Linked DNA regions of Rhizobium rhizoryzae. The protein of the gene in region 1 interacts with the protein of each later gene in a pairwise test. Links are inferred from orthologs where the notes say so. Each region holds a gene or a part of one and is shown in the gene's direction. Other genes may lie near its edges.

Region 1 (7,660 bases):
AAGCGCGTCCGTCAAGGCATGCAATGCAACGTCTGCATCCGAATGACCGCTGAGTTTCTGGTCATGCGGAATAAAGATGCCGCACAGTGTTACGCCATCGCCTGGCACGAGTTGATGGACATCGTACCCATTCCCTGTTCGAACATCCGGGAATCGTTCCTGTGTCTTGAGCTTGGCATCTGCCATGGCAATATCCTGTGCGGTGGTTAGCTTCACGTTGCTTGATGTGCCAGGGCAAAGCCTCACGGCTATTCCCGCCCATTCTGCGATGGAAGCATCGTCGGTAAAATCTGTCCTGCCACTCGTTGCAGCAGCCTCATGAGCGGCAAGAATCGCTTCGAAGCGAAAGCCTTGAGGCGTTTGCGCGCCATAGAGGTTTGCGCGGGGCACCGTCTCCTCAACGACGCCTGATGCATCTGCCCGCTTCAATGTGTCGGTCACCGCCATTGCGGGAAGAACGCCGGCTGCGCCCTCTGCAAGAATGTCTGCGATGGAATCGAGCAACTGATGCTCGACAAAGGGACGGGCCGCGTCGTGAATCATGACATGTGTGACGCCTGATCCCTTCAATGCATTCAAGCCGGCCAAGACGGACATCTGACGTGTCGCGCCGCCCATCACCGAGTGTATGCGGTTCGCATTGCTGAGGTCATCAATTGCTGTTGCGAACAGGTCAGTATCATCTGGATGAATGACGGTAATAATCGAGACGACCTGATGAGTTGGCTGCCACGTAAGAAATGCATTCAACGTGTGCTGAATGACGGGCAGCCCACCGATGGGCCGGTACTGCTTGGGCCCTTGCTCAGGTGCACCGGCACGCTCGCCACGGCCTGCTGCCACAATAACAACGCCAATCCTCATATTTGCCGCCCATCATACATTGATTTTAAGTTCATCCTCTGATTGACAGCGCAGAACTACAGCTTCAAATCCCGGTTTTCCAGCCTCGCGCCCATAAATGACGCATTCGCGAAAACGCTCTTGGCAAAACCTAAATCAATGAATAAAAATAGGGCAGAAATTTCCGATGCCCGAAAGATCATCAATTGAGTCCATTCAATCCTGCAGCGCCATTCTTCATCGGACCGGTCGAGATCCGGAACCGGATCGTGCTTGCTCCGATGTCGGGCGTGACGGATCTTCCGTACAGGCAACTTGCCTGGCGCTATGGCGCAGGGCTGGTGGTGACGGAAATGGTCGCGAGCCGGGAACTCGTCCATAACAAGGGTGAATCCTGGGAGAGGCTGAAAAGTACCGGCATTCGCCCACATATGGTGCAGCTGGCAGGCCGCGAGGCACACTGGATGGCCGAAGCCGCCCGGATTGTCGAGGGCGAGGGTGCTGACATCATCGATATCAATATGGGCTGTCCTGCAAAGAAGGTGACCGGTGGATATTCCGGTTCTGCCCTCATGCGGGATCCTGACCATGCACTGAGCCTCGTGGAAGCTGTGGTTCGTGCTGTTCGCGTGCCCGTCACAGTCAAGATGCGGTTGGGCTGGGATGACAATTCGCTCAACGCGCCCCTGATCGCAAAGCGAGCGCAGGACGCCGGGGTTGCAATGATTACCGTGCACGGGCGGACACGGATGCAGTTTTACGAAGGTCGTGCGGACTGGTCCGCCATTCACGCGGTTCGGGACGTTCTATCCATTCCGCTTGTGGCCAATGGCGATGTCGAGACAGCAGACGACGTGCAGAACATCGTTGCAGCATCCGGTGCGGATGCTGTCATGACTGGCCGAGGCACGCAGGGTCGTCCGTGGCATGCAGGCGTACTGGCTGGTGCTCGGGAACCTGATGTCCGCGAAAAGGCGTCGGTTGCCTGCGAACACTACGAAATGATGCTTGCGTTCTATGGGCGGGAGGCCGGTCTGCGCCATGCCCGCAAACATGTCGGCTGGTATCTCGATCGCAACACGATCGGCGTCCCGGCGGAGCTGAAAGCGAGCCTGATGACAGAGCGGGATCCCGAGCGGGTTCTCAAGGTATTGGAAGATATGATGATCAAAGGCGCGGTTCCTGCGCGTAGGGAGGCCGCATGAGCCCGCAAGCAACAGACAAACTGGCCATGGCGGTTTTGAATTCCGTTCAGAACCCGGTGATCATGGTTGACCAGGAAGGGCAGATTGCGTTCGCAAACTGGGAGGCCGAAGCTTTTTTCGGTGCCAGCGCTACGCATCTCGCCAAGAACAAAATCTCGACCTTCATTCCTTTTGGCAGCCCGCTTCTGGCGTTGATCGATCAGGTGCGGGAGCGTCGTGCGCCGGTCAACGAATATCGTGTCGATCTCTCATCCCCGCGTCTTGGCCAGGAAAAGCTGGTGGACCTGTATGTCGCGCCTGTGGTGACGGATCCGGGCTGCGTTGTCATTGTGTTTCAGGAGAGAAGCATGGCGGACAAGATCGACCGTCAGCTGACCCACCGGGCAGCGGCACGGTCTGTGACCGGCCTTGCATCCATGCTCGCGCATGAGATCAAAAACCCGCTTTCGGGCATCCGTGGCGCCGCACAGCTGCTCGAAACATCGGTCGCAGACGAAGATCGTGCGCTGACCCGATTGATCTGTGATGAGACCGATCGGATCGTTTCGCTGGTCGATCGGATGGAAGTGTTTTCGGATGAACGTCCCGTAGACCGGGTTCCGCTCAACATTCACTCCGTACTCGATCACGTAAAGGCTGTGGCGAAGGCCGGCTTCGCGCGCGATATCAAGATCAGCGAAAACTATGATCCCTCGCTTCCATCGGTCTATGCAAACCGCGATCAACTGGTGCAGGTCTTTCTCAACCTCATCAAGAATGCGGCCGAAGCGATTGGGGACCAGCAGGATGGCGAGATCATGCTGACCACCGCTTATCGGCCCGGCATTCGCCTCTCCGTCGCCGGTACGCGGGAAAAGATCTCTCTGCCACTGGAGTTCTGCGTCATCGACAACGGACCGGGCGTGCCGAGTGATCTTCTGCCCCATCTGTTCGATCCATTCATTACCACGAAAACCAACGGCTCGGGCCTCGGCCTTGCGCTGGTCGCAAAGATCATCGGCGGCCACGGCGGCATCGTCGAATGCGACAGCCAGGCGCGCCGGACGGTTTTTCGCGTACTCATGCCCATGCACAAGGGAGATGACCTTCAGGCTTGAAGGTCGCTGCTGAACACGACAGGAAGTTTGAAATGACTGCTACCATCCTTGTCGCAGATGACGATGCGGCCATCCGGACCGTATTGAACCAGGCGCTGACGCGTGCCGGTTACGATGTACGTATCACCTCGAACGCGGCCACGCTGTGGCGCTGGATTTCAGCAGGCGAGGGTGATCTGGTCGTGACCGACGTCGTCATGCCGGATGAGAACGCTTTCGATCTGCTTCCGCGCATAAAGAAGTCACGCCCTGATCTGCCCGTTCTGGTCATGAGCGCGCAGAACACATTCATGACCGCTATCAAGGCATCGGAAAAGGGCGCCTACGACTATCTTCCGAAGCCGTTCGACCTGACCGAACTTATTGCCATCATCGGGCGGGCGCTTTCCGAGCCGAAGCGCAAGCCGGCCAAGCTGGATGACGACATGCAGGACGGCATGCCGCTGGTCGGCCGCTCGGCTGCGATGCAGGAAATCTACCGCGTTCTGGCCCGCCTCATGCAGACCGATCTGACGCTGATGATTACGGGCGAGTCCGGCACTGGCAAGGAACTGGTGGCACGGGCGCTGCATGATTACGGCAAGCGGCGCAATGGCCCCTTCGTTGCCATCAACATGGCGGCGATTCCGCGAGACCTGATCGAGTCTGAACTTTTCGGACATGAAAAGGGTGCGTTCACCGGCGCGCAGAACCGCTCGACAGGTCGCTTCGAGCAGGCTGAGGGCGGAACGCTTTTCCTGGACGAAATCGGCGACATGCCCATGGACGCCCAGACGCGCCTGCTGCGCGTTCTTCAGCAGGGGGAGTACACGACGGTGGGTGGCCGGACTCCGATCCGTACCGATGTCCGGATCGTGGCCGCAACCAACAAGGATCTGAAGCAGCTCATCAATCAGGGACTGTTCCGCGAGGATCTCTACTATCGCCTTAATGTGGTGCCGCTGCGCTTGCCGCCCTTGCGGGACCGCGCTGAAGACATTCCGGATCTCGTTCGTCACTTCATGCAGCAGGCTGAAAAGCAGGGCCTTGATGGCAAGCGATTCGACACGGAGGCGCTGGATCTGATGAAAGCCTATGCGTGGCCCGGAAACGTTCGCGAACTGGAGAACCTTGTTCGCCGGTTGATGGCGCTCTATCCACAGGAAGTCATTACGCGCGAGATTATCGATACGGAGCTCAGATCCGATGTTCCTGACAGTCCGATCGAGAAAATGGGTGCGCGACCGGATAACATGACGATTGCCCAGGCGGTCGAAGAAAACATGCGGACCTATTTCGCAAGCTTTGGCGAGGCATTACCGCCGCCGGGGCTTTACGACCGCGTTTTGACAGAAATGGAATATCCGCTCATTCTTGCCGCCCTCACGGCAACGAGAGGAAACCAGATCAAGGCAGCGGATCTGCTTGGGCTCAACCGCAACACTTTGCGGAAGAAGATCCGCGAATTGGGCGTTTCGGTCTACCGCAGCTCGCGGACCGTGTAGCCGTCCTTGCCCTTCGAGCTTGACATAGGATCAGGGCTCGTTGCATTTTCGCCACAATGCGTTGCTCAATAGCAACGCAGAAGAGATCGAGTCGCATCCCGGATGCGGTCGTTTTTGCGAAATGAGCGCGTTGGTCGCTGTTTGAGTGCAGGGACTGGGATTGGGGTTAAGCATGGCAGATGCGTTGTCAGCGGCCGCGGGTGAAGAGCCAGCGGCACTGGTGCAGGACCGGCGTGCATCCTTCGCATTGCCCGGGCTTCTGCTTGCAGGCGGCGCACTCATCTGCGCCGTTGCAACTCTTCTCGTGCTTCTCGGCGCTACGCCCATTGCACCGACGTCAAATGTCGTGATCACCTCGGCAGTTCTCAACACGCTTTTCGTGCTGGGGCTGATCTATCTGATCGCACGCGAAGTTTCACGCCTGGTCAAAGCGCGCAAGCGCGGCCGCGCCGCAGCGCGTCTACACGTCCGTATCGTTGTACTGTTTTCGATTGTGGCGATCACGCCTGCTGTCCTGGTCGCGATTTTTGCAAGTCTGACGCTCAATGTCGGTCTTGATCGCTGGTTCTCCTTGCGCACCCAGTCGATCGTCCAGTCCTCGCTGGACGTTGCACGCGCCTATATGCTTGAGAATGCGAGCTATCTGCAGGGTCAGACCGTATCGATGGCAAACGACCTCGAACGAAACCGTGCGATGTTCTATTTGGATCGCACCGGATTCGTTGACCTGATGACGCGTCAGGCCAGGGGTCGTGGAATGCTGGGTGCATTCCTGGTCCGTGAAGATGGCGAAGCGATCGCCCAGGCGGATATCCAGACCGAAAAGCCGCTACCTGCAATCCCCAAGGATGCCTTGGCCAGTTCGGCGGCCGGTCAGCCGACGCTCATTCCGCCTGGCATTACAAACTTGGTTGGCGCGATCATCAAGCTGGAAGCCATCCCTGGCGCGTTTCTCTACACCATCCGTGCCGTCGACCCCAAGGTCATGAGCGCCATGCGGTTGATGGAGGATAATCGGGCGGAGTATCAAGCCATGGAAGCGGGCCGTATGAGCCTGCAGGTCGCCTTTGCCGTTCTCTATCTTGGCTTCGCGCTCATCGTTCTTCTGGCTGCGATCTGGACTGCCATCGCCGTCGCCGACCGTATCGTTCGCCCGATCCGTTTGCTGATCAGTGCCGCGGATAATGTCGCGACGGGCAATTTCAATGTCGTGGTGCCGGTGCGCTCTGCGGATGGCGATGTCGGCAATCTATCGCGAACCTTCAACAAGATGATCTCGCAGATACGCAGCCAGCGAAATGAAATTCTGGAAGCGAAGGATGAGGTGGATGATCGCCGCCGCTTCATCGAGGCTGTGCTTTCGGGTGTCACGGCCGCTGTTATCGGTGTCGAAAACGACCACCGGATCACGATCGTCAATCCATCTGCCGAAGATTTTCTTGGCATGCAGGCCGACCAACTGGTTGGCGAGCGACTTGAAGACGTGGCGCCGGAAATCGATCAGGTTCTGAAGGAGGCAGCGGGCAGGGCGCGTGGAGAGCTGCGCAAGGAAGTGAATCTTGTACGCGGTGGCAAGGAACGCACTCTGAGTGTGCAGGTCACGCGCGAAGAGCAGCGCAGCAGCACTGACTCCTATGTCATCACGCTGGACGACATCACCGACCTTGTCATTGCGCAGCGGTCGACCGCCTGGGCCGACGTCGCTCGACGTATTGCGCACGAGATCAAGAACCCGCTGACGCCAATCCAGCTTTCAGCAGAACGGTTGAAACGTCGATACGGCAAGCAGATAGACGAAAGCGATCGGGCAGTCTTCGACCAGTGCACAGATACAATCGTGCGGCAGGTGGGTGACATTGGCCGAATGGTGGATGAGTTCTCCTCGTTCGCCCGAATGCCGAAGCCGACGAAGGAAAAGGGCGATCTTCGGGATATCCTCCGGGATGCAATTTTCCTGCGCGAAATGGGCGCCAGCCATGTAACGTTTTTCCGCGAACTGGGAGACGAGCGCTTGGAGGGCCTGTTTGACTCGCGCATGCTGGGTCAGGCCTTCGGCAATCTGATCAAAAATGCGGTTGAGGCCATAGAGGCGGTCCCCAGTGACGCCGAGCGCGATGGCCGGAAGGTTCTGGTTCGGTCAATGTTCGATGCGGCGAAGGACCAGTTCCGGGTGGACATCATCGACAATGGAAACGGTCTACCGGTTGAAAACCGGCACCGCATTCTCGAGCCTTACATGACGATGCGGGAAAAGGGCACCGGGCTCGGACTCGCCATCGTGAAGAAGATCATTGAGGAGCACGGCGGCCAATTGGAACTGCACGACGCACCGGCGGATTTCGATCAGGGCAAGGGTGCCATGATCCGTGTGATCCTGCCGCATGTTCAGAGTGCTGCCGCGTCTCAAACAGATATGAACAAGGAAGCAGCTTATGGCGTCTGATATCCTCGTCGTGGATGATGAAGCAGACATTCGGGAAATCGTTGCGGGTATTCTGTCCGATGAAGGACACGAAACGCGGATGGCGCATGACAGCGATAGCGCCCTCGCGGCGATCTCCGATCGTGTGCCGCGCCTGATTTTCCTGGATATCTGGATGCAGGGAAGCAAGCTTGATGGGCTGGCTCTGCTGGATGAGATCAAGGTCCGGCACCCTGAGGTTCCGGTCGTGATGATCTCAGGTCATGGCAACATCGAGACTGCCGTATCCGCCATCAAGCGCGGCGCTTTCGATTTCATCGAGAAGCCGTTCAAGGCTGATCGCCTGATCCTGATCGCCGAACGTGCGCTTGAGAATTCCAAGCTGAAGCGCGAGGTCACCGAGCTTAAGAAACGGGCGGGCGATTCTTCGGAACTCGTGGGGACCTCGGTCGCCATATCGCAGCTTCGCCAGACGATCGAAAAGATTGCGCCGACCAATAGCCGCATTATGATTCTTGGCCCCTCCGGTTCCGGCAAGGAACTGGTTGCGCGGATGATCCACAAGCGGTCGTCCCGTGCGGGCGGTCCCTTCGTCGCCTTGAACGCGGC
Region 2 (3,876 bases), 150 kb from region 1 along the record:
ACTCCTTCCAAAGTCGCTCAACGGCCTGCCTCTTCGCCACGTCGTGGAACCGCGTCACGCGAGTTTCTGTTGCGAGGCGTTCGTGGATCTTCTGGCAAAGTACGACGTAGCAGCAGTGTGTGCTGACCATGAGGAATACCCGATGTTTGCGGATGTGACGTCGGACTTCGTCTATCTGCGCCTGCAGCGCGGTTCCGATGATGTGAAAACCTGCTATCCGGAACCTGAGCTCGAACGATGGGCAGACCGCATCTCGGTCTACGCCGAGGGCGGCACGCCGGACGATCTGTCGCTGAACGCCCCAAACCGGAAGGCCGCGAAGACCCCTCGGGACGTCTTCGCTTTCTTCATCACAGGGGGTAAAGTCAACGCACCCAACGGTGCCCGTCGGCTTTTCGACAAGCTCAAAGGGGATTGAGGCTTTCGAGCGCGGATGGAATTGCCGTGACAAGGTCCTCTGCCGTCATGCCTCTTTTCGCGTGTTGCGCCGCTTGCGCATGAAGCCAGACTGCCGCGGCGGCGGCCTCATAGGCGGGCATTCCCTGCGCCAAATGCGCGCCTGCAATACCGGCCAGCACATCTCCGGATCCCGCAGTCGCCAGCCAGGGCGGCGCATTCTCATTGATCAGACAACGTCCATCGGGTGCGGCGATTACCGTGTCCGGTCCCTTGTCGATGACGACTGCGCCTGAGCGGGCGGCAGCAAGTCTGGCACGCTCTATCTTGCCCAGGCTGTCATTTCGAGCCAGATCCGGAAACAGCCGTGCGAACTCGCCTTCATGAGGCGTCAGAATATATGGACTTCCGATGTTCTTGAATGTCGCGAACAGCTGCCCGGGATTAGACGAGAAGGACGTGATTGCGTCGGCATCGATAACGCAGGGCTTGGCAGCCAGGACTTCGATGTAGTCCCGAATCGTCTCTCCGACACCAAATCCAGGGCCGATAACGCAGGCGTGGATCTTGGCCTCGGAGAGCCACTGCTCCACGTCCAGTCGCGAACTGACAGACCGGACCATGACCGCGGTCAGCGATGCGGCAGCGACATCGAGTGCATCCGGCGGAACGCCCACCGTGACGAGCCCTGCCCCGGCATGAAGGCCTGCGGCAGCGGCGAGACGTGCGGCTCCGGTATGGCTGCGTCCCCCGGAAAATACGGCCAGATGCCCGCGACGGTACTTATGCGTATTGGCTTCAATCAAGGGGTATTCGATTTGCCAGGCTTTCGGATTGTTGACCGAGACTGATCGGGCATGTTGCTCGACGATCCGTCTTGGCATGCCGATCGACGCGACCTCCACTGTGCCGCAGAATGCGCGGCCCGGCATCAACAGATGTCCCGGCTTGCGAGCCTCGAATGTGACGGTGACATCGGCATCGAACGCCGCACCCCGCATGCGCCCTTGATTCCCGCAGATGCCGGTTGGAAGATCAACCGCCAGGACCGACGCATCGGCAAGCTTCACAGCCTCGATCAGGGTCTGGACAGGCTCGGGCAAAGGTCGTGTCAATCCAGCACCAAACAAGGCATCGATGACCAGATCATCTCGTTCAGGAGCGTAGGCGGAAATGGGTTCTATCGGCAGCGGGCACCGCTCTCGTGCATCTCTCGCCGCCCCCTCAACGCTCGACCTTCCCCAGGAAAAAACGGCGACATTGCATCCATGGCTAGCGAGAACCTTGGCAGCGACATAACCATCGCCGCCATTGTTACCCGGGCCACAAAGAACTGCGATCTTCCGAGCCTCTGGAAAGTGCCGAAGTGCGGATGCAGCCACGGCATAACCCGCCCGTTCCATAAGAGCAGCGATCTCAATTCCACGCCCTACCGAATCCGCATCAGCGGCTGCAGCCTCCTCGGTCGTGAACAGGATTGTCTCATCACGCAGCATCTTTGAGCATTTCCCCAAGTTTTCATTCTTGAACGTCAAACGAGGTCCCAATTTAAGATGATTTTTTGTGCTTTTGCATATTTTTTAAACTCGCTTAAATGCGACTTTCGTGTGCACTTTCGGACTAACCCTCTCTCACCAGCTTCCCCTTGCATTGTGCATCGTGAAACCATAGCCTGCAATCAAGCAGGAGGAGGGTTCTAGATCCGGAACCAAAAATTCTTTGCCGCTCCATGCGGTTGGCACGCTACGTGCATCTAGTTGGGCAAACGGGCATCACCCGTTTTCGAGGGAGAAGCGGAGAGTTATTTTCTCATGAAGAAGATTGAAGCGATCATCAAGCCTTTCAAACTGGACGAAGTCAAAGAAGCGCTTCAAGAGGTCGGGCTGCAGGGCATTACAGTAACGGAAGCGAAGGGTTTCGGTCGCCAGAAGGGGCATACCGAGCTTTATCGCGGCGCTGAGTATGTTGTTGACTTCCTTCCGAAGGTTAAGGTGGAAGTGGTGCTGGCTGATGAAAACGTGGATGCGGTGATCGATGCGATCCGCAACGCGGCTCAAACTGGACGCATTGGCGATGGCAAGATCTTCGTCTCCAACGTTGAAGAAGTTGTTCGCATCCGCACCGGCGAAACTGGTGTAGACGCAATCTGACAAACCCGGCCGACTAGAGCCGGGCAAACGACTAACATATTGATTAATGGGAGATTCCATGACGACCGCAAGCGACATCATGAAGCAGATCAAGGAGAATGACGTCAAGTTCGTGGACCTGCGCTTTACCGACCCCAAGGGTAAGCTGCATCACGTCACGATGGACGTCGTAGCCGTCGACGAGGACATGTTCGCCGATGGCGTCATGTTCGATGGTTCCTCCATTGGCGGCTGGAAAGCAATCAACGAATCCGACATGGTACTGATGCCCGATCCGGCAACAGTACACATGGACCCCTTCTTCGCCCAGTCCACCATGGTCGTGATCTGCGACATTCTGGATCCGGTTTCCGGCGAAGCCTATAACCGCGACCCACGCGGCACAGCCAAGAAGGCCGAGGCATACCTCAAGGCGTCTGGCATCGGCGACACGGTTTTCGTCGGACCTGAGCCGGAATTCTTCATCTTCGATGATGTGAAGTACAAGGCTGATCCATACAATACGGGCTTCAAGCTCGATTCCTCGGAACTGCCATCCAACGACGACACAGATTACGAGACCGGCAACCTTGGCCATCGCCCGCGCGTCAAGGGCGGCTACTTCCCGGTTCCGCCGGTCGACAGCCTTCAGGACATGCGCTCCGAAATGCTGACGGTTCTCGCCGAAATGGGCGTCGTCGTAGAAAAGCATCACCACGAAGTAGCGGCTGCGCAGCATGAGCTTGGCGTGAAGTTCGATACGCTGGTTCGCAATGCCGACAAGATGCAGATCTACAAGTATGTCGTGCATCAGGTCGCCAATGCTTATGGCAAGACCGCTACCTTCATGCCAAAGCCAATCTATGGCGATAACGGTTCGGGCATGCACGTACACCAGTCGATCTGGAAAGACGGCAAGCCAACCTTTGCTGGCGACGAGTATGCCGGTCTTTCCGAGAGCTGCTTGTACTACATCGGTGGCATCATCAAGCATGCCAAGGCAATCAACGCCTTCACCAACCCGACAACCAACTCCTACAAGCGTCTGGTTCCAGGCTATGAAGCGCCGGTCTTGCTGGCCTACTCGGCTCGCAACCGCTCTGCTTCCTGCCGTATTCCATTCGGAACAGGCCCCAAGTCCAAGCGCGTAGAAGTTCGTTTCCCGGATCCGGCTCAGAACCCGTATCTCGGCTTCGCTGCAATGTTGATGGCCGGCCTCGACGGTATCAAGAACAAGATCCATCCTGGCAAGGCCATGGACAAGGACCTGTATGACCTGCCGCCGAAGGAGTTGAAGAAGATCCCAACGGTTTGCGGTTCGTTGCGTGAAGCGCTCGAAAGCCTGGACAAG

Evidence for each region. The genes of interacting proteins can lie anywhere in the genome.
Region 2: the proteins of G6N80_RS18195 (region 1) and G6N80_RS18895 interact in binary tests that used the Escherichia coli proteins (3 or more experiments, as listed by UniProt). The link is inferred for Rhizobium rhizoryzae from one-to-one orthologs.

The regions. Positions count from the first base shown.
Region 1 is NZ_CP049250.1:2,563,134-2,570,793, forward strand. What follows is about bases 1,096-4,094. They hold G6N80_RS18195 (two-component system sensor histidine kinase NtrB), read left to right. Parts: upstream 1,096-2,044; coding sequence 2,045-3,145; downstream 3,146-4,094. Other genes in these bases: dusB (tRNA dihydrouridine synthase DusB), read left to right, coding at 1,096-2,048; ntrC (nitrogen regulation protein NR(I)), read left to right, coding at 3,178-4,094. In the rest of the region: G6N80_RS18185 (bifunctional 2-C-methyl-D-erythritol 4-phosphate cytidylyltransferase/2-C-methyl-D-erythritol 2,4-cyclodiphosphate synthase), read right to left, coding at 1-864; more of dusB, read left to right, coding at 1,050-1,095; more of ntrC, read left to right, coding at 4,095-4,629; G6N80_RS18205 (sensor histidine kinase NtrY-like), read left to right, coding at 4,802-7,072; nitrogen assimilation response regulator NtrX, read left to right, coding at 7,062-7,660.
Region 2 is NZ_CP049250.1:2,708,615-2,712,490, forward strand. Bases 919-3,876 are described here. They hold G6N80_RS18895 (P-II family nitrogen regulator), read left to right. Parts: upstream 919-2,207; coding sequence 2,208-2,546; downstream 2,547-3,876. Other genes in these bases: G6N80_RS18890 (NAD(P)H-hydrate dehydratase), read right to left, coding at 919-1,892; glnA (type I glutamate--ammonia ligase), read left to right, coding at 2,605-3,876. In the rest of the region: G6N80_RS18885 (DUF72 domain-containing protein), read left to right, coding at 1-418; more of G6N80_RS18890, read right to left, coding at 405-918. UniProt on the Escherichia coli protein: P-II indirectly controls the transcription of the glutamine synthetase gene (glnA). P-II prevents NR-II-catalyzed conversion of NR-I to NR-I-phosphate, the transcriptional activator of GlnA. When P-II is uridylylated to P-II-UMP, these events are reversed.